DNA from 2 places in the Mesorhizobium sp. M0166 genome. Region 2 is predicted to be linked to the other one. Evidence: predicted binding sites of a transcription regulator. Region 2 holds the regulator's gene; the other holds the start of a gene.
What was found. Region 2 encodes HrcA, which represses chaperone genes, less so after heat shock. Its sites were predicted from a motif close to GTTAGCACTCNCNNNNNGNGAGTGCTAAC; they were not measured.
Positions count from the first base shown of each region.

Region 1: a site for HrcA is predicted at 4,041-4,069, ahead of NKJ46_RS02490 (co-chaperone GroES). Genes of this name have one in related genera too.

Region 1 is NZ_JAMYTD010000002.1:31,760-37,868, reverse strand. Features, by position in the region: gene NKJ46_RS02525 (CDP-alcohol phosphatidyltransferase family protein) at 8-610, opposite strand; gene NKJ46_RS02520 (hypothetical protein) at 720-1,394, opposite strand; gene NKJ46_RS02515 (Hsp20/alpha crystallin family protein) at 1,463-1,984, opposite strand; gene NKJ46_RS02510 (Hsp20 family protein) at 2,014-2,490, opposite strand; gene NKJ46_RS02505 (hypothetical protein) at 2,843-3,055, shown strand; gene NKJ46_RS02500 (DUF982 domain-containing protein) at 3,214-3,483, shown strand; gene NKJ46_RS02495 (usg protein) at 3,592-3,861, opposite strand; gene NKJ46_RS02490 (co-chaperone GroES) at 4,224-4,538, shown strand; gene groL (chaperonin GroEL) at 4,598-6,109, shown strand, end outside.
Region 2 is NZ_JAMYTD010000008.1:46,093-52,201, forward strand. Features, by position in the region: gene cysK (cysteine synthase A) at 1-626, opposite strand, end outside; gene NKJ46_RS12145 (LysE family translocator) at 794-1,411, opposite strand; gene NKJ46_RS12150 (PQQ-dependent sugar dehydrogenase) at 1,499-2,854, opposite strand; gene NKJ46_RS12155 (hypothetical protein) at 2,954-3,151, opposite strand; gene hrcA (heat-inducible transcriptional repressor HrcA) at 3,188-4,300, opposite strand; gene rph (ribonuclease PH) at 4,445-5,161, shown strand; gene NKJ46_RS12170 (VOC family protein) at 5,194-5,604, shown strand; gene rdgB (RdgB/HAM1 family non-canonical purine NTP pyrophosphatase) at 5,604-6,109, shown strand, end outside.

The DNA.
Region 1 (6,109 bases), on a different contig from region 2:
CCGGAATTCAGCTGCCGCTCCCGTTAAGCCCGCTGCGTATCCGGTTGATGGCGGTCGCCAGCGAGAGTGTAGCCATGGCCGGAAACACGAGCGGCGTGAGCGCCGGGACCCACAGGCCGGACGCGACAAGCACGGCGAGGATGCCAAGTGCCAGCGCCCGGTCGCTTTTGCCGAACGGGCCGGCATAGTTGCGCCCGGTTCCTGCGGCGATACCGAGCACGCCGGCGAACTCCGTGATCATCGCCGCGATAGCAAACGCAACGACGCCCCAGGCAGGAAAAAGGACGGCAAGGGCCAGGATCAAAGCGAGATCGGAGACAACGTCGCAGATCTCGTTGAGATACATGCCGAGCTTCGAGGCCTGGCCATGTTCCCTTGCGAGCATGCCGTCGATCGCATTCAGCGCCATTCGCATAAACAGCACGAACGGCATCAGCAGAAAGACCGCGCGGTATTCGGCAAGGGCTGCCACCACAAGGCCGGTGGCGAGCGAGAGGGCAGCGGCCAACAGCGTGATCTGGTTGGCGGTGACGCCGGCCCTGGCCAGGCCGTCGGCAAGCGGCCGCAGCCTGGTCTGGAAGGCCGGTTTCAGCGCATAAAGCGTAGGCATATGCGAACCCCCCGGCCGCGGTGCAAATGATGTTGGCGAGGATGGTCAATTGGCGCGCAAGACGCAAGGGCGGCGCCCTGCCACTTTTCGACATCCGGTTGTGTCGGCGCTAGCTTTCGCTGCTGCCATCGTCGCCCGGGAACCGTGCGGGCAAGCTTTCTTCGGCCGCCGCCCAGGCGCGACTATGATAACGCCGCAGGACGAGAATGCAGGTCGCGAAGACCGCCAGCCCGCAAATCACGCCGGGCGACATGCCTCCGCCGAAAGCGGACTTAACAACGATGCCGGTGAAGACGCCGGCGATGGCGCCGTTGATCGTGCCCACCATTCCCGCGGTCGTCATGAAATATTGCAGCGGCGAGGGCCTGAGACCTTTGTCGACCAGCACCGCCGAGGGGTGCGTGGAATTGACAAGGTATCTTTGCAGGACGGGCGCCAGTTCGACGAAATAGTGGCGGATCCTGGCCATGCCGCGGGCATGCACCATGTCCTCGATGGCAACCTGCACCGCGCGCACGAAGGTGACCAGTCCGATGAAGAAGAGGCAAGGCAGCAAGATCAGGCTGAACAACACGAACGGCCTGCCCATTTCGGTGACCTGTGCGACGAAGGACAATGCAATCGTTGCGCTCGAGACCGAGGTCAGGAACAGGTCGGCTCGCTGGTTCGCTTCCTGAATGGTCGCGGCGCGGGCGTTTTGCAGCACAAAATGCTCGGTCGTCAGGCACTGCAAAGCCTGCTGCGCCTGGTCAGGCGGAACCGGCGCGTCGGGAGAACGGGTCATCGACATTGCCCGCTTCTGCCCGCCGGAGACCGGCAGGGCAGAAGGGGGCGTCGTCCTGCTGCGAGCCATCAGGACTTGTCGCTGCCGCCCTTGATGGCGATACGCTTGGCCTTGTCCTGGGCGCGCTCCGGCTTCGGCAGCGTCACGCTGAGCACACCGTTCCGGAACGCGGCATTCACCTTGTCTTCGTCGACTTCGTAGCCGAGCGGGATCCGCCGCTCGAAACGGCCATAGAAACGTTCGGAGAACTGCCTGTCCTTGTCCTCGGTCTCTTCACGTTTCTCGCCGCGCAGCGTCAGTACGCCGTCATCGAGCAGCAGCTCGACGTCCTTCTCGTCCATGCCGGGGATCTCGGCGGTGACGCGGATCTCCTTTTCGCCATCGGAGATTTCGACACTGGGCCAGCTGGCGCGGGCAGCGGAGAAGCCACCGAGCGACGGCAGCCGCGTGTCGAAGCCGCGGAACGCCTCGTCGAACAAGCGGTTCATTTCGCGATGCAGCGTCAGGAAGGGATCGCGATCGCCGTGCCGGAACAGGCTGGGGGCCTGATTGTTCTCCCGGCCCCAGGGAATGAGATCACGAATAGCCATTGCATAGTCTCCTTTCTCGACCGGTGCATTCAGGCAGCCTGCTTGTTTGCTTCGACCTGCGCGACCTTCGGCCCGGTCTTCGGCGCCGCGAAATCGGTCGCGATGGCGATGCGCCGAGGCTTCATCTCCTCGGGCACCTCACGTACCAGATCGATGCTGAGCAGGCCGTTGTCGAGCGAGGCGCCCGCGACCTTGACGTGATCAGCAAGCTCGAAACGGCGCGTAAAGGGCCGTGTGGCGAGGCCACGATGCAGATACTCCGCGTTATCCGGCTCCTTGTGCTGGCCGGAGATAATCAGGAGGTTGGGTTCATGGGTGATTTCGAGGTCGTCCTCGGAAAAACCAGCGACGGCGATAGTGACGCGGTAGTTATTCTCGCCGCTGCGCGCGATGTCATAGGGCGGCCAGGCGTCGAAAGCCTGCGGAGCATTTTCCAGCAGGTTGAAGATGCGGTCGAAGCCGATGCTCGACCGATAGAGCGGGGAAAAGTCGACTGCGGTTCTCATAGCTACATCCTCCATCGAGCAACATAGATACGAGGGGCGCCAAAGAGCTGGCGCTCCCTGGTTCCGCCGGCCCCATTTCGGCGACCGATGCCTTCGATCTGGTTATTGTCCGCCGCAAGTCAAGACCCGGTGGCTTTCGCGTTGCCGGTTTTTTCGGGTCGGTTTTTCGGCCGGTTCGGCGAGGCTGCCAATCTCCCTTTTTGCGGCGAGATATCCGGCAGGAGATTGCCTGTTTCCCAGCTGGCCTCAGTCGCCAACGCTGACTTCCCCGGCGGTTATTGTCTGCTGCAGGTCAAGACCCAGATTCTTCTGTTGCCGGGCCCATTCCCGGCACTTGCAGATGGAGCTGACCATGACACGCGACGAGATCATTTCTGTGCTGGGCCCGGTCGATGAAGCCGTGATCGCCGACATTGCGGCGACGGACGGAACGGTCCAGGAATTGCGCGAGGCCCTGGCCTGGATCGCCGCCGACGAGGCTCTGGTGAACGAGGGCCGGCCGCTGCCGACGGCAAGGGTAGCGACGCTGATCGAACTGCTGCAAGGGCCGGACGAGGACGAATAACCGGCTGTCGCCGCGATGCTCTTGAACCGCGCCCCATGCTCTTGAACCGCGCAAAGAGGCGAACCATGTCCTTCAGCGGCGCCGGCCGGCCGCCGGTGCCCGCCTGCATAACGTTGCTTGCTCAAACAAGAAGACGATCAGAAAACAAGGAGGAAGTGATGGACGACGTCCGCTTTACCGAGCCGATCACGTTGAAATTCCAATCCAGCGAGCGCAAGGTCGCCAGCAGTTGGGAAGCCATCGAATGCATGCGCCAGCAGTGGCCGGACCGTGCACGCGGCCGGAGTTGGCGCGCTGCCTATCGGACCTGCCGGGACGCGCTCGACGGTTGGCGTACCGCGCATGATGCGCGCAAGGCCTTCGTCAGGGCGGCGCGCAAGGCCGGATTGCTCGCATCGGCCCGCAAGCCTGTCGACCACGCCGGCTAGTCCGGACCCCCTCCGATATTGTGAGGTCCAAAACATGTGGGGAGAGGCAGCTGCCTTTCCCCACTTCGGAGACTTTGTCCGCTGTCTAGCGGCTGATCGGCTTGCTCCTCAGTGGACGGTGATAATGCCGTTTACGGCCCGCCATTCGGAGGGCTGGATCAGGTGATGATGGGCGACGCGCACCGAATGCAGCGGGCCTTCGATCTCGCGCTCCCAGAAATCGAGGAAATGCTTCAGCGTCGGGAAATCGGGGGCAATATCGTATTCCTGCCAGATGTAGAGCTGCAGCAGGCTCCGATGATCGGGCAGGCGGTAGTGGATCTCCGCCGTGGTGAGGCCAAACCCTTGCATCTGGAGCTGAAAGTCCCTGCTGGTCATGCGATCGTCCTTTCCGTTGAAATCTCGGTCCGTTGAAATCTCAGTTCGCAAAACGCCTCGCCTTCCACATAGGTTCCAGCCGCCACGAGGGCTCCGGATGGGCGGGATTTTGAAAATATCCTGCCAAAATTTGAGCCGCATGTAGCTGAGAGCGGCTAATGTGCGAACGTCTACAGCGTATTGGCACTCTCAGGTGCCGAGTGCTAAAATTTTTGCCTGATCCTCTTGAAAGCTGAAAAAAGCGCGACTAGTTCGTATGCGCGCGATGCCTGATGAAGGGTCGCGCACCCCGTACCGGGCCGATATTGCCGGTCCGGTCAGGAGGATTTTCGAAAATCTGTTTGTCCCGAGAGGAGAACGACATGACGTTCCGTCCATTGCACGACCGTATCCTGGTCCGCCGCATCGAGGTCGACGAGAAGACCGCCGGCGGCATCATCATCCCCGACACCGCCAAGGAGAAGCCGCAGGAGGGCGAGGTCATTGCCGCCGGTCCGGGCGCGCGCGACGACAGCGGCCAGTTGCAGCCGCTCGACGTCAAGGTCGGCGACCGCATCCTGTTCGGCAAATGGTCCGGCACCGAGATCAAGCTCAATGGCGAGGATCTGCTCATCATGAAAGAGAGCGACGTGCTGGGCGTTATCGAGGGCGCCGGCGAGATGAAGAGGGCCGCCTGAGCGGGGCCTGAACAAGCATTCCAGTCAACGAAAAGCTGCCTATTCGAAGGAGTGATCCAATGGCTGCCAAAGATGTGAAATTTCATACCGAAGCCCGCGAGAAAATGCTGCGCGGCGTCGATATTCTCGCCAATGCGGTGAAGGTAACGCTCGGTCCCAAGGGCCGCAATGTCGTCTTCGACAAGTCGTTCGGCGCGCCGCGCATCACCAAGGACGGCGTGACTGTCGCCAAAGAAATCGAGTTGGAGGACAAGTTCGAGAATATGGGCGCGCAGATGGTGCGCGAGGTCGCCTCGAAGACCAGCGACACCGCAGGCGATGGCACCACGACTGCGACGATTCTTGCTCAGGCCATTGTCAGGGAAGGGGCCAAGGCGGTCGCTGCCGGCATGAACCCGATGGATTTGAAGCGCGGCATCGACAAGGCGGTCGACGCCGTCGTCGCCGACCTGAAATCCAATGCCCGCAAGGTGACCAGGAACGACGAAATCGCTCAGGTCGGCGCCATCTCTGCCAATGGCGATGCCGAGATCGGCCGCTTCCTCGCAGAGGCGATGGAAAGGGTTGGCAATGAGGGTGTCATCACTGTCGAGGAAGCCAAGACCGCTGAGACTGAGTTGGAAGTGGTCGAAGGCATGCAGTTCGACCGTGGCTATCTCTCGCCCTATTTCATCACCAACCAGGATAAGATGCGCGTCGAACTCGAAGAACCCTATGTGCTGATCCACGAGAAGAAGCTGTCCAACCTGCAGGCCATGCTTCCTGTGCTCGAAGCCGCCGTGCAATCCGGCAAGCCGCTGTTGATCATCGCCGAGGACGTCGAAGGCGAGGCGCTGGCGACGCTGGTCGTCAACAAATTGCGCGGCGGCCTGAAGGTTGCGGCCGTCAAGGCGCCGGGCTTCGGTGATCGCCGCAAGGCCATGCTCGAAGACATCGCCATCCTGACCGGCGGCACGGCGATCTCGGAAGACCTCGGCATCAAGCTCGAGAACGTCACACTGGAGATGCTCGGCCGCGCCAAGAAGGTGCTGATCGAGAAGGAGAACACCACCATCGTCGACGGTGCCGGCCGCAAGGATGAAATCCAGGCCCGCATCAGCCAGATCAAGGCGCAGATCGAGGAAACCACCTCCGACTACGACCGCGAGAAGCTGCAGGAGCGGTTGGCCAAGCTCGCTGGCGGTGTCGCAGTCATCCGCGTCGGCGGCTCGACCGAGATCGAGGTCAGGGAGCGCAAGGATCGCGTCGACGACGCCATGCACGCCACACGCGCGGCGGTCGAGGAGGGTATCCTGCCCGGCGGCGGCGTGGCGCTGCTGAGGGCGGCGAAGGCGCTCGATAACGTCGTCGTCGACAATCCCGATCAGAAGACCGGTGTCGACATCGTGCGTCGCGCCATCGAAGCGCCGGTGCGCCAGATCGCCGAGAACGCCGGTGCGGAAGGTTCGATCATCGTCGGCAAGCTGCGCGAGACGACCGACTTCGGCTATGGCTGGAACGCCCAGACCAACGAGTTCGGCGACCTGTACGGGCAGGGCGTCATCGACCCGGCCAAGGTCGTACGCACTGCG
Region 2 (6,109 bases):
CGCTTCTTCAGCACCTGGCCGACGCCGGTGATGGTGCCGCCGGTTCCGATGCCGGCAACGAAGATATCGACTTCGCCATGGGTGTCGTTCCAGATTTCCTCGGCCGTGGTGCGGCGATGGATTTCTGGATTGGCCGGGTTTTCGAATTGCTGCGGAATGACAGCGTCGGGCAGCGTTGCCGCCAGCTCGTCCGCCTTGGCGATGGCGCCCTTCATGCCTTTCGGCCCTTCGGTCAGCACCAGTTCGGCACCGAGCAGCGCCAGCATCTTGCGGCGTTCGACGGACATGGTTTCCGGCATGGTCAGGATCAGCTTGTAGCCCTTGGCGGCGGCGGCAAAGGCGAGCGCGATGCCGGTATTGCCCGAGGTCGGCTCGATCAGAGTGGTCTTGCCGGGCGTGATCCTGCCCGAAGCCTCCAATGCCTCGATCATCGACACGCCGATGCGGTCCTTGACCGAGGCGATCGGGTTGAAGAATTCGAGCTTGGCCAGCAGATTGGCGACGACACCCTTCTCCCTAGCGAATTTATCAAGCCGCACCAGCGGTGTGTCGCCGATCGTCTCGGTGATCGAATTGTAGATGCGGCCACGGCCGGGCACGTGTGTGGGGGTGGCGGGCTTGTTCATTGATTTTCCTCCCAAAGGTCAAGCGGCAAGAGTCGGGGCGGGCATAGGATAGAGCCATCCACCGCGCAAGATAGGCTGTCGATCGAAAAATATCCGAGTGAAGTTCGTGCTGAATACCCCCGCCCTTGCAAGGCGTGGCAATCGTTGGGCGGATTGGTGAAAGAGATCTATTGGCGGGCGGCAATTGCCGCGGCCGCACCGACCATGAAGCCGGCGGCGGTGCGGTTGAGTGCCCTCAGCGCCCGCGGCGACTTCAGGAACCAGCGCGCCTTGGCCGCCAGCGCCAAATAGGGCACCAGCACCACGAGCAGGACGACGATCGTGATCGCGACCAGGATGCCGTAATCGGCCAGCGTGATCGTCTTCAGATCGACGATGGTCGGGGTGATGGCGAGATAGAAGATCATCGTCTTCGGATTGCCGAGCGTGACCGCGAGGCCGGCTACGAAGCTGGATGCCAAGCCGCCCTTGCCTTTCTTCGCCTCTACCGTCTCCGGCGTGATGCCGCTCGTCCAGAAACGCCAGCCAAGAAAAGCGAGGTAGGCGACGCCCAGCCATTTGATGGCCAGGAAGACAATGCCGAAGGTTTGTGCGACGAAAGCCAGGCCGAGCACCACGGCAGTGAGATAGGTCAGGTCGCCGAGCATCAGCCCGAACGACATGGCGAGCGAAGAGCGGAAGCCGGAACCCAGCGCACGCGCAACAAGCGCGGTGACGCCTGGGCCGGGGATGGCTGCGGCGATGCCGAGGGCGGCGCTATAGGCGAGGAACCCGGTGAGTGTCATGATTCGCGCTTGTCGCACAATGTTGAGGTTGGGTGAATTCCCTCGGCCCGAATTCGATTGCGCCAGCGCAGCAGGCGCCACCGCCGTTCAGGAGCGGCCGTCTTCGTAGGTAACGCGCCAGATGGTGCCGTTGCCGTCCTCGGTGACGATCAGCGAGCCGTCCTTGGCCATCGCGACACCGACCGGGCGGCCCCAGACGGCGTCGTTCGAGATGACGAAGCCGGTCATGAAGTCCTCATATTCGCCGGTCGGCTTGCCATCCCTGAATTTGAGCCTCACCACCTTGTAGCCGGTCCTGGCGCCACGGTTCCACGAACCATGCATGGTGACGAAAGCGTCACCTTGGTAATCCGTCGGAAAGTTCTTGCCGTCGTAGAAGGCTATGTTTATCGGCGCCGAATGCGCCTGCATCAATACATCGGGGACAGTGGCCTTGCCGGCGAGGTCTGGCCGCTCGCCCTGATGGCGGGAATCCTCGTTATTGCCGATGTAGTACCAAGGCCAACCATAGAATCCGCCGTCCTTGACCGCAGTTGCAAATTCGAACGGCACGTTGTCGCCGAGTTCGTCGCGCTCATTGACGACGCACCACAATGCGCCGGTGGCGGGCTGCACAGTCATGCCCGTACAGTTGCGCAGGCCGGTGGCGACCGTTCGGGGGTTTTTCCCATCCGGATCGAAGGCGAGCACGTCGGCACGGCCGTCCTCGGAGCCCCAGGCCGCCCCGAGCGGCTTTGATTTGGCCCAGGCGTCGAGGCCGCTATCCGGCTCCTTGCCTATGTCCTCGGCGACGTTCGAGGCGGAGCCAACCGACAAATAAAGGGTTTTGCCGTCCTCCGAAAAGGCGATGTCGCGGGTCGTGTGACCGCCCGACGGGATTTTGGCGACAATGGTTTCTGGTTTGCCGGATGTCTTCAGGTCGCCGTCGCGATAGGGGAAGCGGACGATGCTGTCGCTGTTGGCGACATAAACCCATTGCGGTTTGTCTCCTGGCGGATAGAAGGCGATGCCGTAGGGATAATTGAGCCCCTTGGCGAAGATCGCTTTCTCGATGGGCTTGGCGCTGCCCTCGGCGAGACGATAGACGCGTATTTGGTCGGCATGGCTGTTGGCAACAAAGAGGTCGCCATTCGGAGCGACGCGCACGACACGTGGATTGACGATGCCGGATGCGATCATTTCAGCCGAAAAGCCCGGCGGCAATTCTGGCTTGGCGCTTTCGGGCCGTTCCGCCACGCCGGCGCCGTTCGAAGCGGATTGGGCGGGGTCGGCTGCCGGCATGTCTTGCGGCCCGATCAGGCGGCGGACGCCAGGCCTGTCGGCGTGCCAATCGCCGAACGCGGCTTCGCCTTTGAGCACATTCTGGTCCGCCTGCTGGGCGGCTGCCGGTGTCGCAACAAGGAGGGCAGCGGCAACGGCCGCAAAGCCGCCAGATCGGATCATCAACGTCCTCCGGGATTCGCCTCGAACAGGGCAAACGGCATCAGGCATTGATCGTTCCAAGCGGTCGTCCAGCACACGAGGATTTGAAGCCGAACCCGTTCAGTTGCCAGAGGCGTAAAAGTCGTCGTCGAGGCGCTTTTCCAGCGCGACCAGATCGGCCGGCAGCGGCAAACCCATCGCCCGCATCTCTTGCAGCTTCTCGCGCAACTGCTCTTGCACCTCGTGCTGATCCTCTGGCTGGTTGATCATTTCTTCGAGCAGCAGACTGATCTGGGCCTTGAACGATTCCAGCGCCATTCTTTTCTCCTCCTTGCGGCAGGCCCGCGGCGGCTCCTAGCTCAGCATGCGCGAAATCAGCTGCGCGGTATAGTCGACCATCGGTACTATGCGCGCATAATTCAGCCGCGTCGGCCCGATGACGCCGAGCGCACCGACGACGCGTGCGTCCTTGTCGCGATAGGGCGCCACTACCAGCGAGGAGCCAGACAGCGAAAACAGCTTGTTTTCCGAACCGATGAATATACGCACGCCCGGGCCTTCCTCGGCGAGGTCGAGAAGCTGGATCAGCCCATCCTGCGTCTCCAGATCCTCGAACAGATGCCGCAACAACTCTATGTCGGCCTGGGCAGTGACGTTTTCCAGGAGATTGGCGCGGCCGCGCACGATAAGCCGCCCAGGCACGCCGCTTTCAGCGCCTGCCCAGACCGCCAGGCCCTTCTCGACCAGATCCTGCGACAGCGTGTCGAGGGCTGCCCTGGTCTCTTCCTTGATGCGGGCGATCTCGACCCGCGCCTCGGCCAGGGTGCGGCCGCGGATATGGGCGTTGAGGAAGTTGGAGGCTTCGTGCAATTGCGAGATGGTGATGCCGGCGGGCAGATCGATGACGCGATTTTCGACGTCGCCGTTCTGCGAGACCAGCACGGCCAGCGCCTTGGTCGGCTCGAGCTGGATGAATTCGATGTGCTTAAGCGCCACCTCATTCTTGGCGGCGAGCACGAGGCCGGCGCCGCGCGACATGCCGGACAGCATCTGGCTGGCCTCGGTCAGCATATGCTCCAGCGTCGCGCCCGAGCCGGAGGCGCGCACCTGCGCCTCGATGGTGCGGCGCTCCTCGTCGGAGAGGTCACCAAGTTCCATGAAAGCATCGACGAAGAAGCGCAGGCCTGCCTGGGTCGGCAGCCGGCCAGCCGAAATGTGCGGCGCATAGATCAGACCGAGATGCTCAAGGTCGCTCATCACATTGCGGATGGTGGCCGGCGACAGCGACGACGGCAGGATGCGCGACAGGCTGCGCGAACCGACCGGCTCGCCATCCCTCAAATAGGAATCGACGATGCGCCGGAAGATGTCGCGCGAACGCATGTCGAGCGATTGAAGCGCGGGCGATTGCAGCGCGTGCGACGGGAGCACGTGCGACTGCGAGCCGGGATCGACTGCCTTTGTCATTTCGAGCCAAACCTCCGCCCCGAAGATATAGACTTCCGCGGCGGCGGCGCAACCGGTCCATTTTCCTTTGCGCCTCACGTCCCGTGCGGCTACAAGCCGGCCAAGATTCCCCGGCCAAGATTCCGAAGAAAGAAAGAAGCCTGAATGCGCCCTTCCAAACGCCAATTCGACGAAATGCGCCCCATCTCCTTCGAGCGCGGCGTCTCCAAGCATGCGGAAGGCTCGTGCCTGGTGAAGTTCGGCGACACGCATGTGCTGTGTACGGCCAGCCTGGAGGAAAAGGTGCCGGGCTGGATGCGCAACTCCGGCAAGGGCTGGGTGACGGCGGAATACGGCATGCTGCCGCGTTCGACCGGCGAGCGCATGCGCCGCGAGGCTTCGGCTGGCAAACAAGGCGGCCGCACGCTGGAGATCCAGCGGCTGATCGGCCGCTCCCTGCGCGCCGTGGTCGATCTGCAGGCCCTCGGCGAGCAGCAGATCACCGTCGACTGCGACGTGATCCAGGCCGACGGCGGCACGCGCACCGCTTCGATCACCGGCGGCTGGGTGGCGCTCTACGACTGCCTGCGCTGGATGGAAGCCCGCCAGATGGCGAGCTTGGGCAAGGTGCTGAAGGATCATGTCGCGGCGATCTCCTGCGGCATCCATGATGGTCAGCCGGTCATCGATCTCGACTACATCGAGGATTCCTCGGCCGGCACCGACGCCAATTTCGTCATGACCGGCAAAGGCGGCATCGTCGAGATCCAAGGCACGGCCGAGGGCGAGCCGTTCTCGGAAGAGCAGTTCGCGGCGTTGATGGAGCTCGCCAAGAAAGGTATTCAGCGCCTGGTCAGCTTGCAGCAAATGGCGGTGGCTTAGCTGCCTTCAATATTGATGAGATTGGCGATCCTGTGACTCCTTCCGCAATCCTGGAATCAGCACTCTACGTGACGGACCTTGCTGCCGCGGAACGGTTCTATTCGGGCGTGCTCGGGCTCGATCTGCTCGGCAAGGTCGATGGCAGGCATCTCTTCTTCCGCTGCGGCGACGGCGTGCTGCTTATCTTCAATGCCGAGGCGACCAAAGTGCCGCCGCCGGCCGACGCCAAGGTCAAAGTACCGCCGCATGGCGCGGTCGGCGAGGGCCATCTTTGCTTCGCCGCAAGCGCGGATGAAATCCCACGCTGGAAAGCGCATCTCGAGGCGAAAAAAATCGCCATCGAAAGCGAGTTCGAATGGCCGCAGGGCGGCTGCTCGATCTATATTCGCGACCCGTCGGGCAATTCGATCGAATTCGCCGAGCCAAGAATCTGGGGCACCTGATGCATTCGCCAGCTGTTCATTCGCCAACTGTTCACTCGCTTGACGGGCATAAGATCGTCGTCGCCAGCCATAACGCCGGCAAATTGCGGGAATTCGCCGATCTGATGGCGCCATTCGGCATAGAAGCGAAGTCCGCAAAGGAATACGGCTTGCCGGAGCCGGACGAGACCGGCACCACTTTCGAGCAGAACGCCCTCATAAAAGCCTTGGCTGCCGCCAAGGCCACTGGATTGCCGGCGCTGTCGGACGATTCCGGCCTGTGTGTCGATGCGCTCGACGGCGCACCCGGCGTCTACACCGCCAACTGGGCTGAGACGCCGGACGGCTCCCGCGACTTCGGCATGGCCATGCAGCGCACGGAAGTGGCCTTGCAAGAAGTTGGCGCGATCACGCCTGCCCAGCGCAAGGGCCGCTTTGTCGCGCTCATCTGCCTGGCCTTTCCCGATGGCCAGGCGGAATATTTTCGCGGTGAGGTCGACGGCACGCTGGTGTGGCCGCCACGCGG